2 regions of the Shewanella livingstonensis genome follow, and region 1 is predicted to be linked to the other one. Evidence: riboswitches for the same ligand, from Rfam matches in the RefSeq annotation. Region 1 holds a riboswitch; the other holds the start of a gene.
What was found. A riboswitch is a leader RNA that binds a small molecule or an ion and turns the genes downstream of it on or off. The one in region 1 is predicted to bind thiamine pyrophosphate.
Positions count from the first base shown of each region.

Region 1 (9,480 bases):
TGGTCTGGCACTCTTGCTGCGGCATCAAGCAAAAAAGTGAGTTGTTCTGCATTTGGGGCTGGTGCCACTAAGCGAGGAGTCGATTGGCGAGTCAATAACAGTTGTTTGGCGTCCAAGATACAATCCTATTGAATAAATTATGCCGCCGATATTAGCAAAAATCCCACGCATTAGGTGGGATTTTTTAGGGTTGTTCTATGTAACCTAAATTCGTAATAACAAATGCCTCTCAAACAATCCTTTGTTATCCTTTGTTATCCTTAGTTCAGGTGATGTAAACAAGGTTACTTTAACAACCAACGCCCTATAAAGTAATCAACACTGGTGTAACGACCTCCGCCTAAAGTAAACAGAGCAAAAAGCATGATTAGATAGGTAATAGCAAACTCAATACCATTATTAAGAATAACAAAATTACCTGAACTGGTAAGCCATTCATAATTACCATGTTGTTGTAAAATAGCTTTGGCCGCAGACAGCTTTTCTGCAGAAGCCAGCACGTTTTCATTAGCTAACCAAGAACTTGCATCGGCAATCGCTAACCATCCATTAGGTAAGTGCACAGCAAATGCAGCGACAATCATGGTCATCATCATAGGCAGTGCAACAATGCGGGTAGCAAGGCCTATTAACAGTAAAAAACCACCAAACAATTCTGTACCTGCTGCCATTGCTGTCATGACTTCAGGCATAGGTAAGCCTAATCCCCAATCTGGATTACCAAACCAAGCCGCGGTGTCTTCAAAATGTGATAGTTTGTTGTAACCGGCTTGCATTAGCACCGGTGCCAAGTAAATTCTTAACGCTAATGGAGCAAAACCTTGCATATGTTTAATCACATTTAAAAACTGTTGATATAACCCGCTAAGCATTTGCATAATCATCCCTACTGATATTGTTGTTATTGTAAAAGACCTGCTAAGGATAAAAAATATTTCAGTTGAGAAAACTTTTACTATAAAAGATTGATTTATTTATCTAAGTGAAGCTCAGTTAAATCATCCACTAACGCTGTGAGTTTTTTATCAAAATGCTTACGTTGTTTTTGACTAAACGTTTGATTCAACGTTATTAACATAGAACCAAATTTTCGAGTATTTTCGGTGACATTATCTCGATACATTTCAGATTTTAGCTCGTCCGGCGAGATCATTAATAATGTCATTTGTTGGGTAAAGTAATCTGTTTGCTGACGTCGTTTTAATGCTTGTTCAAATTGACGCAACCATTCATGACGATATTCTAACCACATATCTAACGTGGCTAAACGCTCTGTATTGGCTTGATGAATAATATTTTTTTGCGCGTCAGTAACAGTGCCTGTCCACTCTGATAATTGTTTTGCGATCCGTTTGTCTGAGTCAGTTATCAATTCAGCTTGCTCTTTGCCGGCATATTCTTCGATTAATTCTTGCTGTTCTTTTTTAAGCTGCAGCAAAATCTGATCAACTTGCTCATCGGTCAGGCTTGCCATAATAGGTAACAATTCAGGCATAACGAAGTTGAAAATACGATACCAATGCGCCTTTGCCATTGAGACTTGTTCAAGCCATAACTCTGGGGTCATGGTTTGTTGATTAGTTAATGTCGACAATAATGAGAGTTGATCACGGTAACGCGGTAATTCTTGCTGGCGATGCCAAACGAGAAAAGATTCAATAATAACATCAAATTTATCTTGCTGTTCTGAGGTTAACTCTACGTACTCTTCAACTTCCCACTCTATTGCCCAATCCAGAAAAAAATAGCTTACTTTAGTTGAGCAACCAACAAAAAATAGGCTACTTAACAGTAGGATAATTAATTTTTTAGACACAGATAATTCCTTTATCAAAACCTATCGTATTAGTACGTTATCACAGTATATTAGCAAGTGATTAATGTGAAGTATTTTGTAAAGTAATGTAAATACTGTGTTGATATTTTTGGTTCTTTAGCTGCCATTAGCAATGCCCACATCGCTGAAAATAACCAAAAACAATTAATCGCCGCGGGTAATGCCGCTTTAGCAGCTGCAACATCCGTTAAGTTTGAGGTTTGGCAATACTGCATAATAACGTTTTCAATTAATTGATTAACTTGGCTTATTGATAACTGATGGGTGGCTACCACACTGGCTAAATCGAATAATGGATGACTAGCTACTGCATATTCAAAATCAATACATAGCAGCTTTGGATGCGAGGAACGACCACTGAGCAATAAATTATCAGGGGTTAAATCGCGATGACAAAAAGCGGGTAGTAACGCACAGGCTTCTAACTGAGATAACCAATGTCGAACAAGTCCATTTAAGCGTAACAACTGTTGCCAAGCATGATGCCATTGCGGATCGGTTTGCGTCGAGTTGACTGAATCTAATTGCTGCGCATATTGTTGCCACTGCGCGCTCACTGTCATACTTTTATGAGGTACAGGTAATGTACTGAGTGTACGAAATACTTCGCTTAATAAACGAACCACATCAAGGTCCGAAATAGAATTTTTTGTAGCTTGCTCAATAGAGGCATGGCTGTGCATTGTCGAAAATATCGACCAGTCGATGCCTGGTTGATCAATAAACTCACTTAAATAGACTTGTTTATTATCACTAACCCAAATCAATTCGGGGGCAATGTTAGCCACTATAGCAGCTTGCCAACATTCAACTTCAAGCGCCCTATCACACCAATTGCTGTGGGGTTGGTTGACTCTTAATACCTTATCGCCATCATCACAAGATAACTTAATATTAACATTGCTGATCCCAGTGTTAAAAATCGACACTGCACTACATTGTAAAACAAGCTGCTGAAACAATACCGCTGGCATTGTTTGCTTGATAATATTGAGTACATCTGTGGGTAGAGATAACAACGGTTGTGGCATCAAATATTCACTCTATTGAAATAGTATTGTGATTGGCTATACACCAACCACTTCTTGGGCAATGTTGTCTTGTTGTACTATATTATGACGATATTTTTTACGCCACATCATGTAGCCACCAATAGCCATCGCAACATATAAAACAAACAGACCAGAGGTTAGCATTAATCCTTTTTGGAAATACAAGTAAATAGACACAAAATCAATAACTACCCAATAAAGCCAGTTCTCCAATACTTTTTTCGCCACTAGATAGGTAGTCACAACAGCAAAACAAGTGGTTGCTGCGTCGATATAGGGAAATGCTGCCGACGTATAATTAGCCATTAAATATCCCACCAGCAAAGACACGACTGACGTTACGCTAATAACAAAAGCGTGGGTAATCCACGACCAACTCGTAATGTTAAGTTGATGGGTTGCTATGTTGTGCTGAGCACTATTATACAGTTCATTTTTATGCAAACCATTTTTATGCAAGCTACTGTTATCAATATCAGCGCTTTGCTGCTCTTGATGTTGCGAGGATGGCACATGTAACCACAACCAGTAACCATATACCGCCATGCCCATATAATAGATATTGAGTACTGATTCCATCAACAGCGATACATTCCAAAATAACACCGTATAAATGGCAGTACTAATAAATGCCGCAGACCAACACCAAATATTGGTCTTCATCGCCAGAATGAGATAAGCCAGCGCCAACATAACGGCAATGGCTTCCCAGAACGTCATTAATGACGCTTCGCTAAAGGCTTGTTGCAATGTTAACAATAGATCGTTCATTGCAGGTTATTCGCTATGAGCTAAATTGAGCTCACCACCAATAAACTTACATACGAAAACGGCTTTGCCCCATTTTTGATGGGCTGCTTGCATTTCAGTGGCCAGCATCAACATAACATCGGTATACTCGCCACACACTTGGGTGGCCATAGCATTAGTGACGCGTTCAATATTGTCATAACTATCTACTCTGCCGATGAACCACTGGATGGGATCAAGATAGTTTTCATTAAACGGATACATGCTAATTTCTGCAGTTAATTTCATTTTAATTCCTTCATAAAAACGCTGCAACTTACGTTACAGCGGTCTGGGTAATTACATAAATTGGACTTCTAACGTCACACCTAACTGGCGTGGGTCACCATAACGGATGTATTGCTTGTCTGCCCAATCTTGGTCTGGCTCATTGCCAAAGTAAAAGCCACGCACGCCGTATTGTTCATCAAAAATATTACGGCCCCATAAATAAGCTGACCAGGTTGGTGTTTCGTAACCTAAACGGGCATTATAAATGGTGTAGGCTTGTGATTTTGACTCGTTACTATCTGAATAATAAAACTGACTTTTACCACTGGCATTCACGTTAGCAAACCACCCAGAATCAGCAACATAGGTCATACCAGCACTGTAAGTAACATTGGGGGAATGCGCCAGTTCACGTCCAGATAAATCAATGGTAGAACCGTATTTGTCATTGTATTGATATTGACCATATTCAGTTTCTAACCAACCAAAACTACCATAAAATTCAATATTTTCGGTCAAATACCATTTCGCATCGAGTTCAGCACCGTAGTTATTCGAGCTACCCGCATTTTCAGTAAAGAGAATAAACCGCTGTGGACTATCGGGATCTTGTAATGATGCTGCCACTTGCTGATCTTGACGATCCATATAAAACAGCGCCAATGTTGAATCTACTTGACCATCAAACCAGCTTGATTTTAAGCCCATTTCATAGTTATATAAAATCTCGGTATCAAACTCTTTTTTGTTAGATAACTCCGCAGGAAGTGTCATATTAAACCCGCCCGCCTTGTAACCTCTGGCAATACGAGCATAGATATTTTGATTATCATTAATCGCTTTTGATAACGCAATATGGCCACCCCACATGTCTTCTGACGGTGCAAAATCATCTTTATTACTATCACTGTAATCGCTATCGCGACGTTCAAGTCGTAGTCCTGTAGACAATAAATAATCATCGCCTAAATGGCTGTCTAACTGCCCAAATACCGCATAATTGGTGGCATCGTAATTTGACTGCAGCACTTCATCGGGATAAGTGTTGTACTCTGAATACAAGTCATTATCTTCTTGTAAATTCATCGCATATACACCCACTAACCAGTCAGTGCTGCCCGCAAAAATACGCCCTGCTGTTTTTGATGATAGACGAAATTCTTGGGTTAAGGTTTTACGATCGCCCTCTTTGTCCCAAGTATAATCGTAAACACAAGGTTCGGTGCCATTAACGGCACCGGTGGCATCATAAGCTGTGCATTGTTTACTTGCCCAATACTGTGGATTAGCCCAATCACCATCATAGCCATTATGATGATCAGTTTGTGCAAATGAGGTAAGCGAGGTGAAATCAAATGCTGGCATACCAGAATAAATAAACTTAATTCCAGCACCGGAGGTTTTTTGTGTATCTACACCTGGTTGATCAGTTAACGTATTACTGCGATTGTTGTCTAATGTCCACACATCGTAGCCATTATCAAAGTTTGCATGCAATAAGGTTAAATCGACTTGCAGATCGTCCGTTGCATACCAACGTAATTTCGCTCGTGCGGTCAACTCGTCACGCTCATTAGTATCGTCGCGATTAAGATAAAGGTTATCACGGTAACCGTTTTGGTTATGCTGTTCTAACGATATGCGATAGAGTAATTTGCCTGAGTCGTTGAGCGGACCAGAGCTGAAGCCAGAAAGAGTTCGAAGATTGTCGTCACCTAAGCTGACTTTGGCGCCATGCTCAAATGATTCTGTAGGGTCGTTACTTTTTAAGTATATTAATCCGGCTAATGCATTGGCACCATATTGCGTTCCTTGCGGGCCACGCAATACTTCAACTTGTTGCATGTCATACATGCTCGACACCATACCTAGGCCAGACAAGTCGATATCATCAACCACAAAACCAACCGATGAGTTAGGTGCTCCTTGATATTGCTCTTGCTCACCAACGCCGCGAATTTGAAAGTATTTAGGACGAGAGCTACCACCAGACCAGTTAAAATTAGCAATCGAATTAAGCACATCTTCAAAATGTTGTGCGCCTTCATCTTCTAATTGTTGTGCATCAATAACGGTCACACTAGACGGCATTTTATCAAGGCTGATATTACTAAAATCAGCATTAACAACAATGACTTCCATTTTTTCATATTCAGGTGTTACGCGTTCAACATCAGCGGTTTTAGCCATAGCAACAGGTGAGCTTAAGGCTGCAATAACCGCTAAGGCAATAGGCGTTTGGTGTAATCTAATAGAGTTTTTCGTGAACATAGGACCTCAAATAATGATTTTGAGATCCGGCAAGAGTAGCGAATAAGAGGTGCACCTAAAAATAGTGTGGCCCATTCCTACGCCGGTATAAGCCGGATCAGGTTCTAAGGGTTCGTCGTACAGACATCTCAGTTCAGGTTTTACTGAACACCCCTTGGCGGCCACGATTATAAACTAACTTCAACATGAATACACGAGCAGTGACACAATTTGATAACTCAACAATGCAATTAATTAACCATCATGCTAAATCACATCTGTATTCATATTGCGATTAATCATAATCAATTACTCTTGAAATTAATAATAGTACAACCTAATTTGAAAAGGCTTGTCGCACATAAACTTCAAATCGTGTTGCTTGCGGATTAGGAGCTACTGCACCAACTTGCAACTGTTGCTTGCCATGTAACTTAACAGACTTCCAGCTGCTTGCTTCATCTTCTAGCGTAAATCCGCTAGCATCGAACCAAGTGAATTTATATTGAATGCGTAAATCAGTACGTGATTGGCTTTGAATTAATGCCGAGGCTTTAATTAAATCAGCGACCATAAGTGATGAAATATCGGTCACGTTAACATCGCTAGCAAACGAGCTATTATCCACCCTAACCTGGCCACTAGAATCGACCGCAATACCTGCGGTATTGTGCGCACAAGCCGTCAGTAATAGTGCCGAAGCGACAATCCATAATGATGTTGTTTTCATACAATATTCCCTTAATAAACTGATTAAATTGAAGCTGTGGGCCAATGAAGCACCGTGTCATTACTAATCCAGTAAAAAGTGTGCTCGTGCTGTAGCAATAAGCTGCTTACGATTGGTTTGCCAACAGTTCATGCTCACGTTTGCCACGCGACGACCTTGGCGTGTAATTTTGCATTCAGCAAAAGTATCTTGATGCAAACCAGCGCGTAAATAATCAATTGAGAAATCGACAATTTTAGGCACTTTTTTAGCTTGCATAAACACCATTAACTGCACAATGGCTGACATTTCCATAAATCCAGCAAGTACTCCGCCGTGGATGGCGGGTAATATAGGATTACCAATATTGTCATCTTTAGCAGGTAGTCTGAATACCATCTCGTCGCCAAAACGGGCCACCGACATACCAATAAATTGTGAGTATGGTACTTTTTCAAGCAGATAACTATAGTCATTAAGCTCAATGGCTCGTTTGACCACATCTTGAACATCTAAACCCGTTTGGGTATTCGTATTGGTTAGCTCATTCATGCTATCGCCCCCGGTAAATTACCCATTAACGCTTGACGAAACTCTTCACCAACCATTTCAGGACTAATGCGCATAAACGATCCCACAGCGTGAGCAATCGGCTCATCAATGCTGTCTTGGTAAGCTATTGCACGGGTAAAAGCCACGTTTGACGATAAACGGTAACATTCTGCAAAGGCATAAACCGATTTATGAGGCTCTGCAGGTTTCATGTAATCAACTCGTAAATCTAAGGTTGGCGACAACTCTAATGATTGATATTTTTTTAGAATTGCACACACCACAGCAGTGCCACAAGCAGTATCGATTAAAGTGGTAATTACCCCACCGTGGATAACCCCAGTGTCTGGATAACCAATAATGTCTTGGCTGTAAGGCAGTTCAATGAGCACATGATGCTCGCTGGCCTCTTGAACAGTAAGCCCTAAACGACGGCATTGGGCTAACTGATTAACAAATCGAGAGGCGACTTCGGTTAACGGGAAAAAATCACTGTTAATTTTCATTATCCATGACTCAACATTGGGCCTAATGGCTTGCCACCCAAAAGGTGCATATGGATATGGTACACCTCTTGGCCACCATGCTTGTTGCAGTTCATAATCAATCGATAACCATCTTGTGCAATACCGGCTTCATCAGCCAGTTTTGCTGCTACGGTCATCATCCGCCCTAATGCTTTTTCATCAGACGCTTTAACATCATTAGCCGTCGCGATTAAGTGATTCGGAATAATAAGAATATGGGTAGGAGCTTGCGGTGCAATATCCCTAAATGCAGTGACTAACTCATCTTGATATAAAATATCCGCAGGAATTTCACGACGAATAATTTTGCTAAATATGGTTTCTTCAGCCATTTGGGTACCCTCATTAGATAACTGCATTGTTGCTATTGATAATACTATCAAGTCTTTGATCTATCACTCCAGTAAAAACGCTCATTATAGGTAATCTTTTACTCAAAATGGGATTCGTTTGCTTAAGTGAGTCAATTTTGGCAGCATTGGTCATTATAGCTCAATCGTTTTGATTGCGACTTGCCACTCATTCGGAATTCTTTATGCATTATCATATTCATGCGGTCGACCCAAAAGCTCATTTGTTTGAAGTTACCTTTACGCTAAAAAACGCCAATCCATCTCAGATTTTCTCATTACCAGCATGGTTACCTGGCAGTTACATGATCCGCGATTTTGCTAAAAACATCATTGAAATTGATGCCAAAGAAAATCAACAATCGCTTTCTGTTATTCAATTAGATAAGCAAACGTGGCAATTGAATAACCAAGGTAGTCACATTAGTTTGTGCTACCAAATTTATGCATGGGATTTGTCTGTTCGCACTGCACACCTTGACACTAACCATGGCTTTTTTAATGGTAGCAGTGTGTTTTTAGCCGCTAAAGGACTTGAATCGCAATCGCACCAAGTCACAATAGCAAAACCTGCACTTGCAGAATTAGCCCATTGGACCTTAGCCACCAGCATGACCCGAACTACCGGCGAGCAATTCGGCTTTGGTGATTTTAATGCTGACAACTACGATGATTTAATTGATCATCCCGTTGAAATGGGTGAGCTAACTATAGAAACATTCTATGCAGGCAACGTACCTCACGATATTGTACTCAGTGGCAAACACCGAGCCAATATGGCCCGCTTATCCAAAGATCTTAAAGCAATATGCGAATACCAAATTAATTTATTTAACACACCTGCACCGTTTAAGCGTTATGTGTTTATGACCACAGTACTTGACAATGGTTTTGGTGGCTTAGAGCATAAAGCATCAACGGCGTTAATGTGTTCACGCAATGATTTACCGCATTCATTAGATACCTCTGTAGACAAAGGTTACCGTACTTATTTGTCACTTTGCAGCCATGAATACTTTCACTCATGGAATGTAAAACGGATTAAGCCGGCTGAATTTACCCCATTTGATTTATCACAAGAGTCTTACACTGAGCAATTATGGGCTTATGAGGGCATTACATCTTACTACGATGATTTAATTACCTTTAAATCTCAATGCATTGATCAAGCGGGTTATCTAAC
Region 1 covers NZ_CP034015.1:3,158,563-3,168,042, forward strand. Annotated here, with positions in the region: gene EGC82_RS13630 (NAD(P)H nitroreductase) at 1-116, opposite strand, end outside; gene EGC82_RS13635 (HvfX family Cu-binding RiPP maturation protein) at 285-878, opposite strand; gene EGC82_RS13640 (DUF6279 family lipoprotein) at 971-1,816, opposite strand; gene EGC82_RS13645 (phosphotransferase) at 1,867-2,868, opposite strand; gene pnuC (nicotinamide riboside transporter PnuC) at 2,905-3,660, opposite strand; gene EGC82_RS13655 (hypothetical protein) at 3,667-3,927, opposite strand; gene EGC82_RS13660 (TonB-dependent receptor) at 3,979-6,180, opposite strand; TPP riboswitch at 6,238-6,345, opposite strand; gene EGC82_RS13665 (YcfL family putative periplasmic lipoprotein) at 6,497-6,889, opposite strand; gene EGC82_RS13670 (PaaI family thioesterase) at 6,953-7,420, opposite strand; gene EGC82_RS13675 (PaaI family thioesterase) at 7,417-7,926, opposite strand; gene hinT (purine nucleoside phosphoramidase) at 7,926-8,279, opposite strand; gene EGC82_RS13685 (M61 family metallopeptidase) at 8,483-9,480, shown strand, end outside.

Region 2 (9,480 bases), 820 kb from region 1:
CCCAAAAGCACCGTGTTTAATCGCCAGTTGCCAATGGTCATTAATAAATAACTGTGCATGATATTCGCGGCCTAGTTTGATGGCCTCAATAATATTCGCTTCGAGTGTTAATCGTTGCCGTTCATCGGTATTAGTCGCTAGCTTGGCACGATATTGGACCGTCTTGCAGCCCGCTTTTAAGACATTTTTTAATATTCGAAGATCATCTAAAACAGGATAAATCCCCAAGGATTGATGCAGCACTTTAAAACCATTCAGTGCAGTTTGCTTAAACCGATTTTGAGCGTGAGAGTCTGAAGATACTAGCTTGATTGATGGCATCATGCCTAAATCAGCAGGCCAACCAGTACGGGCTAATACACCAGGTCCTTGGCCGAGGCTTACACCTAAAGTGAGTCCCTTATTGACGTAGGCTTTTGCCAGCACAATAGCATCATGGATCACGAACTCATGGGCAATAAAACACGCTATTGCAGATGATAATGTGCATCCACTGCCATGATTATTGGTGGTTGCTATTCGCGGGCTACTTAACATAAACACCGCATTACTGTGTGCAAGGCTGGCGCCTTTAACGCTTTTACTCACATATACATCTATCGCCTGCTGTTGCTGCCACTGAGCATCACCGCCTTTAGCGAGCACATGGCATTTAAATGTATCGGATAACAATTTGGCATCGTGGATCATTTGCTGTTGCTGTTGCTGAGAACCATTGTTGCCGACATCAGCACAATCTTGCGCCAATGCAGACTGAGAACATAAGCGCTTCAATTCGTGCTGATTAGGCGTTAGTAAATCAATTAAACCAATGAGAGGGCTAAAATCGAGATCGATAGAATTAAAATTAGCCCCACTACTGGCGACCATGACGGGGTCAAGTACCACAAAAGGTACCACTTTCTGAGTGGCACGCATCTGAGCCAAACAGTCAGCCAATATGTCGACCTGTGCTTGGGATGCAAGCAGGCCAATTTTAATCGCCACTGGCGGCAAATCCACGAGTAAACTACTGAACTGAGCCAACAACATGGATTCAGAAACGGTTTCAACAAGGCTCACACTGACTGAGTTTTGTGCGGTTAATGTGGTTATCACGCTACACCCGTGACACGACAAGTCTTGCATAGTTAATAAATCAGCTTGAATCCCCGCACCACCACCACTGTCTGAACCGGCTATAGTCCAGACAATGGGTGGGGTTTGCGTTATTGATTCACTGACAAATGTCGATGAATTCATGGCGATTATTCAACCTCTACCGCTAAGTCGGTATCAACTTGTGCTGCTGGTTTGACGTCATGATAAAGCGCCGAGCCCGACGCTTTGAACTCTGCCGACTTTTGCGCCATCGCTTCGGACGGATTTATGGCTTGAGTCGTATGTAGAGCTTGATAAGCACTAGCAGAAGATACTTCAATCTTAAGTGCTTCAGCTTGTTCAAGATTCGCTGCATATTCACGCACTTCGTGGGTTATTTTCATTGAACAGAATTTAGGTCCACACATTGAACAAAAATGAGCCACTTTGGCTGATTCTTGTGGTAACGATTCATCGTGGTAAGCACGAGCGGTATCAGGATCAAGACCCAGGTTGTATTGATCTTCCCAACGGAATTCAAAGCGGGCTTTTGATAATGCATTATCACGTACTTGTGCACCTGGATGACCTTTAGCGACATCAGCAGCATGGGCAGCAATCTTGTAAGCAATTAAGCCTTGTTTTACATCTTCTTTGTTAGGTAAACCTAAGTGTTCTTTAGGGGTGACGTAACACAACATCGCCACGCCGTACCAAGCCATCATGGCTGCACCAATGCCTGAGGTGAAGTGATCATATCCAGGCGCAATATCGGTTGTTTGTGGGCCTAAGGTATAAAATGGCGCTTCATCACAAAGGGCCAATTGCTTTTCCATATTGACTTTAATCAATTGCATTGGCACATGGCCAGGGCCTTCTATGATGGTCTGCACATCGTATTCCCATGCAATTTTGACCAATTCACCTAAGGTTTCTAATTCCGCGAATTGCGCTTCATCATTGGCATCAGCAATTGAACCTGGGCGCATACCATCCCCTAAAGACAACGACACATCGTATTGGGCGCAAATTTGGCAAATATCGCGAAAATGTTCATATAAGAAACTTTCTTGATGATGACTTAAACACCACTTAGCCATAATTGAACCGCCACGCGACACAATACCGGTAAGGCGTTTTGCGGTCATGGGTACATAACGCAATAACACCCCTGCATGAATCGTAAAATAGTCTACGCCCTGCTCGGCTTGTTCAATCAATGTATCTCTAAATACCGCCCAACTGAGGTCTTCGGCAACGCCATTAACCTTTTCTAATGCTTGATAAATAGGCACGGTACCAATCGGCACAGGCGAATTACGGATAAGCCATTCACGCGTTTCATGGATATAACGTCCAGTGGACAAATCCATGACCGTATCGGCGCCCCAACGAGTTGACCATACGAGTTTTTCGACTTCTTCTTCAATCGAAGATGTCACCGCCGAATTACCAATATTGGCATTCACCTTCACCAAAAAATTACGCCCAATAATCATAGGTTCAGTTTCAGGATGGTTAATATTCAACGGAATAATCGCTCGACCTCGGGCGACTTCATCGCGGACAAACTCAGGAGTGATAAGTTGCCCAATATGCGCACCAAAAGCCTCACCAGGCGCTTTTTGAGTCAACACGGTGTCGGTTACTTCAGCACGAGCCATGTTTTCACGAATGGCAATGTATTCCATTTCAGGGGTAATAATACCTTGGCGTGCATAATACATTTGGGTCACGCATTTGCCCTTCTTGGCACGTTTAGGCGCGACTAAGGCGTCAAATCGTAAATGATCGAGTCCATCGTCGGCCAGCCGTTGTTGGGTAAAACCCGAACTTGCACCCGTTAATTGCTCAGTATCTTGTCGCTCATCAATCCATGCTTGACGGATTTTAGGTAAGCCTTCACGCACATTGATATCAGCAAGGGGATCAGAATAAGCACCCGCGCAGTCATAAACTATGATCGGCGGATTGGCTTGTTTAATGGGTTCTGCGTCGGTACCACCAATAACGGTATCAGTTTGATTAACTTGGCGCATAGCAACGTTGATATCTGCACGACTACCCGCTAAATAGACTTTTTCAGAATTAGGATGTTGTAACGGTTTAAGGGTATCAATAAATTGTTGAGCGTTAGCTCGAGTTTGACGACGGTTTGGATTTGACATTAGCAACCTCAATATTAAGAGTAGAGTTGCTTGTCTGGAGAGGTGTTGATAGCAGCAGTAAACAATAAAAAAGCTATTGCTTACGTCAATAATCACATAGAAAAATACTAATGTAATAACGTAACTGGAATATAAACCGATAAAAAATTCGGAGGTAAACGTCCAATTACAATCGTGTTAATACGTTATTTATCTTCCCAATAATCATGATTATTACGCTTGTTTCCTTCGCAGGTTCTAGCCTGATCAGGTTCAACGGATCCCGAATAAACGGTCTCAGCCATAATGGCACTCCGACAAGATGTCACGCAGTATAAGCAAGCTTATCGCTAAATAACAAGCACTAAAATAATCATTTCATACAAAAGTCATCAATCCACATGTCAGAAACTGATGCAGTGTTATTGATATCTCCATGATTCATTCATCACCACAGACAGCTATTCATCAAGGTGCGACACTATGTCGCATTCATCATATTTATTAGCAGGTTATAATTTAACAGACTAATAAACACCTTTGAAATATATTCATCAAAGGTTGATAAAATAACAATAAAGGTGATGACATTGACAAATAAAGTAATGCAAACCATTAAATTAAATACTAATTCCCCATGGGTTTACTCATCAATTGCATTGGCTGTAATGTTTGCTATTACACAACCAGTGATGGCTGAACAGTATGATAAGCGAAATAGTGAAGGCATTGAGCGGGTTGAAGTACATGGACAAGCGGCCAATAGCGATTTACTCGGTTCAGCCCAAAGCTTACTTAAAAAGCAAGGCGTAGATTTTTCTGAAGCGGGTGGCGTATCTGCATTACCGATTTTAAATGGCATGATGGGTGATCGCATTAAAGTTCTCATTGATGGCAGCGACATTACCTCATCATGTGCAAACCAGATGAACCCGCCACTTTCTTATGTGTCAGCCAATCAAATTAGTTCGACCCAAGTGGTTGCTGGAGTCTCTCCGGTGAGCGCCGGTGGCGATAACATTGCTGGCGTCATTAACGTCACTAGCTTAACCCCTGTATTTACCGATAGCGACAATGTGACATGGCAAAATGGCAACATATCTAGCGGTTATCGAAGCACTAATGACGCAGTTCTCGCAGGTGTAAATGCCACTGTTGCAAGTAAAACATTTAGCTTTAGTTACCAAGGATCATTTGAAGATGCAAACAGCTATACCGACGGCCACGGCGATAAAGTAATAGACACTTTATACCAATCACAAAATCATGCATTAATTGCTGCTTGGCAAGATGACAACCAACAAATTGCTGTCAAATTGACCCATCAACATATCCCCTTTCAAGGTTTCGCTAACCAGTATATGGACATGACGAATAATGACAGTTATGGCGCATTAGTGCGCTATCAACGAACACTTGAAAACGAAGGCAAGTTCACAGCCCAAGTAAACTGGCACAATGTAGAGCATCAAATGGGTTTCTTTAGCGATGAAAAAAACGGCATGATGCCAATGGAAACTAAGAGTAAAGATTACAGTTACCAACTGCATTGGCTGCTACCAATGAGCTCAGACAGCATCTTATTAATTGGCCATGAGTATTATGTGTATCAACTTGATGATACATGGCCAGCGATTGAAGGCTCTACCATGATGGGCCCCAATGACTACGTCAATATCAATGATGGCGAACGCCAACGTGCAGCTCTTTATGGCGAGTGGCAACAAACACTTAATACACGTTGGTGGCTGTCTGCAGGTGTTCGTTATGAATACGTATCAACCAGCACAGGTGAGGTTCAGCCTTATAACACCATGAGTATGATGGGCATGACCAATGTTAATGCCATAGCAGCAAATCAATTTAATAGCCTATATCGAAAGCGCAATGTCAATAACATCGATGCGACTCTTCTTGCTCGCTATCAACTCAGTGATACTGAAGTGATAGAACTTGGTTTAGCCCGAAAGAACCGCGCCCCAAATTTATATGAGCGATACAGTTGGGGCCAAAGCACCATGGCCACAACGATGATTGGCTGGTATGGCGATGCAAACGGCTACATAGGCAACCCAGACCTTAGTGCAGAAACTGCGCATACATTGAGTTTGGCTTACAAGCTAGTACAAGATGATTTAGCATTTAGTGCAACAGCTTGGTACAGCAGCATTAACGATTTTATTGATGCCAATGTGCTCAGCAGCTTTAATCGCACAAGTATCGATACTAATAGTCGTCATATTTTACAGTTTACCAATGTCGACGCCACCCTGTTTGGTGCACGCATTGATGCTGAATATCAACTAGCAGACAACGACACGGGTAAATGGCTCATTAACGCTAACATCAACGCAACCCGCGGCGAAAGAGATGACAACGACCAAGCGCTGTATCAAATAAAACCTTTGCAAACAGAGCTAACGTTGCAACAACAGCTAGGTGATTGGCAAAATAGTCTCAGTTGGTTGTGGGTTGCAAGTAAAGATCGCGTGGATGAACAGCGTTTAGAAAACACAACTGACAGTTACACACTGCTTAATTTAAGCAGCAGTATCCAATGGCAAGATGCCACAATGACTATAGCAGTGAAAAATCTACTGGATGAGTATTATCAACTGCCTCTTGGTGGTGTAAGTATTGCTGATTATAAAGCTGACAGCAGCAACGGTTTTCAACAAATAGCCGCTGCGGGTCGCTCCCTTGAGCTGAATGTTAGTTACGCTTTTTAGTGCTAACCAATCAATGCTCGACAACAACAAGTACAGCTAATGTAAACAACATCGTTGTTGGTTTTACATGAATAAAAGCCTCTACATTGCCGTAGAGGCTTTTATTACATTGGCAAAATTGATGTGATATTGAAAAGAATGAACTCGCGTTCGCCCACGTGATATGGTGGTTTTAGTGAGCCATCAAATAAGGCCATACAAAAGGTTAATGGCAAACAATGTGAACATTATTAGTAATAAGAAATTATCACCTAGATAGATTTGTAAACGAAAAAAGCCTCTACATTGCTGTAGAGGCCTTAGTCTTATTTTGGCGGAGCGGACGGGACTCGAACCCGCGACCCCCGGCGTGACAGGCCGGTATTCTAACCAACTGAACTACCGCTCCAAAACGGTTTGTATATACTTAGCAAAACTAACAAGTATACAATACCGTGGTTAGTTTTTCTAAATATAAACAGTCGCTTAAGAAATTAACTTCACGCTATTCAAAGGTATCTTAAGTAAACAATACTATTTTATCAACGCTCATAAAGTGTTAAGAAAAACGGCACATCAACTGTACTTAAGTGCGGTAAATAATAAAGTTGTCAGAATTAATCGTCAACTATTTTTTTAATTGCTTTAGTTCATTTGACTAAAAAACACTCAGCGGAAAAGTTACGTATACAAAGAATAGTTCTCAATGAATTAGCTTTTATCGTCTGGCATACTCAGATCAATATCATCTAAATCGACGCTTTCAAGAATACTGTCTTTAGGCTTTTCTTCATTCACTGGATTTTGCTTTAATCTTTCTTCCGCAGCAGCCATCGCTTTTGCCAATGTCTGTTTTTTACGCCAGACCACCAAACCAACAATGCCGACTAAAAAAAGTACCCCGTTAATGGTAATAATCCAAAACATGGCATTATCTTTGGCCACTTGCTCTTCAAGTACAGCTTGAATGGCTGCTTTAGCCGCAAGTTCTTCAAGGGTAGGACCCGGAGCCGGAGGTTCAACCAAATTAAAAAACATTTCTGGTAAATTTAAGACAATTTCACGACCATCAACAGTTGTAGAAAACACATCGCCTTTGATACGATAACTGCCAAACTCGGTCACTTTGGGTAAATATAAAATTTGTTCAGCACGAGTCATCGTTTGCAGCGTTAAGGGCAGAGATAAACCCGCAGGCCCAACTAATTCAAACTCAAAATGAGTTTGTGCTAGCACTACCACTGAATCATCTACCGTTAATTGAATCTGCCAGATTTCCTTTAGTGGGTCGCTGTTAGGTACCATTTTAACGGTTATAGGTTGAGGAGAAAGCTCAAAAGGCATCACATATTCACGCTCAAATACATTATTTCGGGCTATAACATTCAACACATAATGGCCAGTCGGTTGTTTCAAATTATGGCTGCCAGTAAAAATGCCATCGTCAGGAGCTTCGTCCAACAATTCACCGTTGTCTTTATATGCACCAACAATGATAGTCCCCGTTGCAAAATTATCATCACCAGCAAGATGCTCACTGGTAAAACGAGCCGTCCACTCCACCATATACTCTAAACCCGGCATTCTCATGGTTAAATTATCACCAAGTAGTTTTGCGGTTACCTTGAGCCTTTCTCCTTGATAAAGAGGTTGAGGTAAAGGTTGCACTGCAATATCTAATGCAGATATTTTTTGAATAGTAGAGCCTTCGACCACGCTGCCTAATAACTGCCAAGGACCAGGCATCGGATTGTCGATATAAATCATATCGGCAGCAATACCGTCGACCCACTTTACGGTTTGAGGATGACGAGTTGAATACCATTTACTGCCATCAGGTAAAATAACCACCACAGGGGCTGAACCATAGCTTCGTTGGATCACTAAAGTGAGATTATCAACCATATGATCGATTCGGAAACGATTTTTAAGTTCTGCTGCTTGCGATGCATTGACCGTTGCACCCTGGGCATTAGGTTGCCAAGCTAAGATAAGACTCAGCAATAATAAACATGGAATAACAAGATAACCGGCGCGAGTAGCACTCATAAAGGTTGGTTTACCCTCTCCAGAGACATTTACCTGACTTCGCAATGAGGTCAAGTCGTTGTTCGTGTAATAGTATTTCATCGGCAGATGCACCAACGACTTTAAGATTAAACGCCGCAGGGTCGATTTTTTTTATCCCGCCTCCTTCTTGACCCGCTTTTTCATTGGACAAATTAAACTTAATTTGTCCACCGGTCATGATTAAATAAACATCAGCGAGAATTTCCGCATCGAGTAATGCGCCATGGTAAGTACGCCGACCATTATCGATACCATAACGTCTACACAATGCATCTAGATTGTTTTTTTGGCCTGGATGCAGACGTTTGGCAATGGCCAAACTGTCTAAAACAGTACAAAAATCTTTAGTTTTTGGACCAATAGGATTGAGCTTTGAAAACTCATGATCCATAAAGCTCACGTCGAAATTAGCGTTGTGCGCGACAATTTCGGCGCCATCAATAAAATCGATAAAATCTTTGGCTATTTGGTGAAAGCGCGGCTCATTAGCAACGCGGTCATCGGTAATACCGTGAACTTGAATAGCTTCTTCATCAATCGCTTGACCAGGATTAATATATTGATGATATGTTCGGCCTGTTAAACGACGATTAATGACTTCAACACAACCAATTTCAATAATCCGATGACCCACATAAATGGGTCCACCAGCTTGGTTCATACCGGTTGTTTCGGTATCGAGAATGACTTGACGACTTGCACTAGAAATAATGTTCATATTTTTTACTCATTCAACTCTCGCCCTTGTATAAATTGAGTATACTGGCGCCAATATTTAGCTATGGTAACAACTTGATGGCCGAACTCAAACAGCTGTATATCTTTACTGATGGCTCTTGCTTAGGAAATCCCGGACCTGGTGGTTATGGTGTGGTAATGAAATATAAACATCAGCAGCATGAAATGGCTGATGGATTCTTATTAACGACCAATAATCGCATGGAGCTTTTGGCGCCGATTATTGCATTAGAAGCCTTACATGAACCCTGTAACATCATTTTAACCAGTGATAGTCAGTACATGCGCCAAGGCATTATGACGTGGATCCATGGCTGGAAGAAAAAGGGTTGGATTACCTCAACCAAACAACCAGTAAAAAATGTCGATTTATGGAAGCGTTTAGATACAGTAAGTCAATCACACAAGATTGACTGGCACTGGGTAAAAGGCCATGCAGGCCATATTGAAAATGAACGTTGTGACGTATTGGCTCGAAAAGCAGCCGAAGCGAAACCGCAACAAGTCGATACGGGTTATAAGCCAGAATAATTAATTACCCGACTACGATTACCCATTTATGATTTTGTAGACTTCAATATTTGGCTTTCAACACGCTGAGTTTGAGTTAATCCAGAACGGCCTGCTGTGGGTGCGGTTGACCAATTAGGCGCTTTTAGTTTTGATTTATCTTTTATCGGCGTAAGCGGTATAGTCATTTTTCGAGCCACAATTAAATAGACACTGCCCGTACTCGG
Region 2 covers NZ_CP034015.1:2,337,248-2,346,727, reverse strand. Annotated here, with positions in the region: gene thiE (thiamine phosphate synthase) at 1-1,242, opposite strand, end outside; gene thiC (phosphomethylpyrimidine synthase ThiC) at 1,248-3,248, opposite strand; TPP riboswitch at 3,455-3,554, opposite strand; gene EGC82_RS10130 (TonB-dependent receptor plug domain-containing protein) at 3,812-5,956, shown strand; tRNA gene EGC82_RS10125 (tRNA-Asp) at 6,268-6,344, opposite strand; gene EGC82_RS10120 (TIGR03503 family protein) at 6,647-7,984, opposite strand; gene dnaQ (DNA polymerase III subunit epsilon) at 7,995-8,723, opposite strand; gene rnhA (ribonuclease HI) at 8,801-9,274, shown strand; gene EGC82_RS10105 (methyltransferase domain-containing protein) at 9,301-9,480, opposite strand, start outside.
Region 2: it holds a riboswitch for thiamine pyrophosphate, as region 1 does, so the genes downstream of both, thiC (phosphomethylpyrimidine synthase ThiC) here and EGC82_RS13660 (TonB-dependent receptor) in region 1, are expected to answer to the same signal.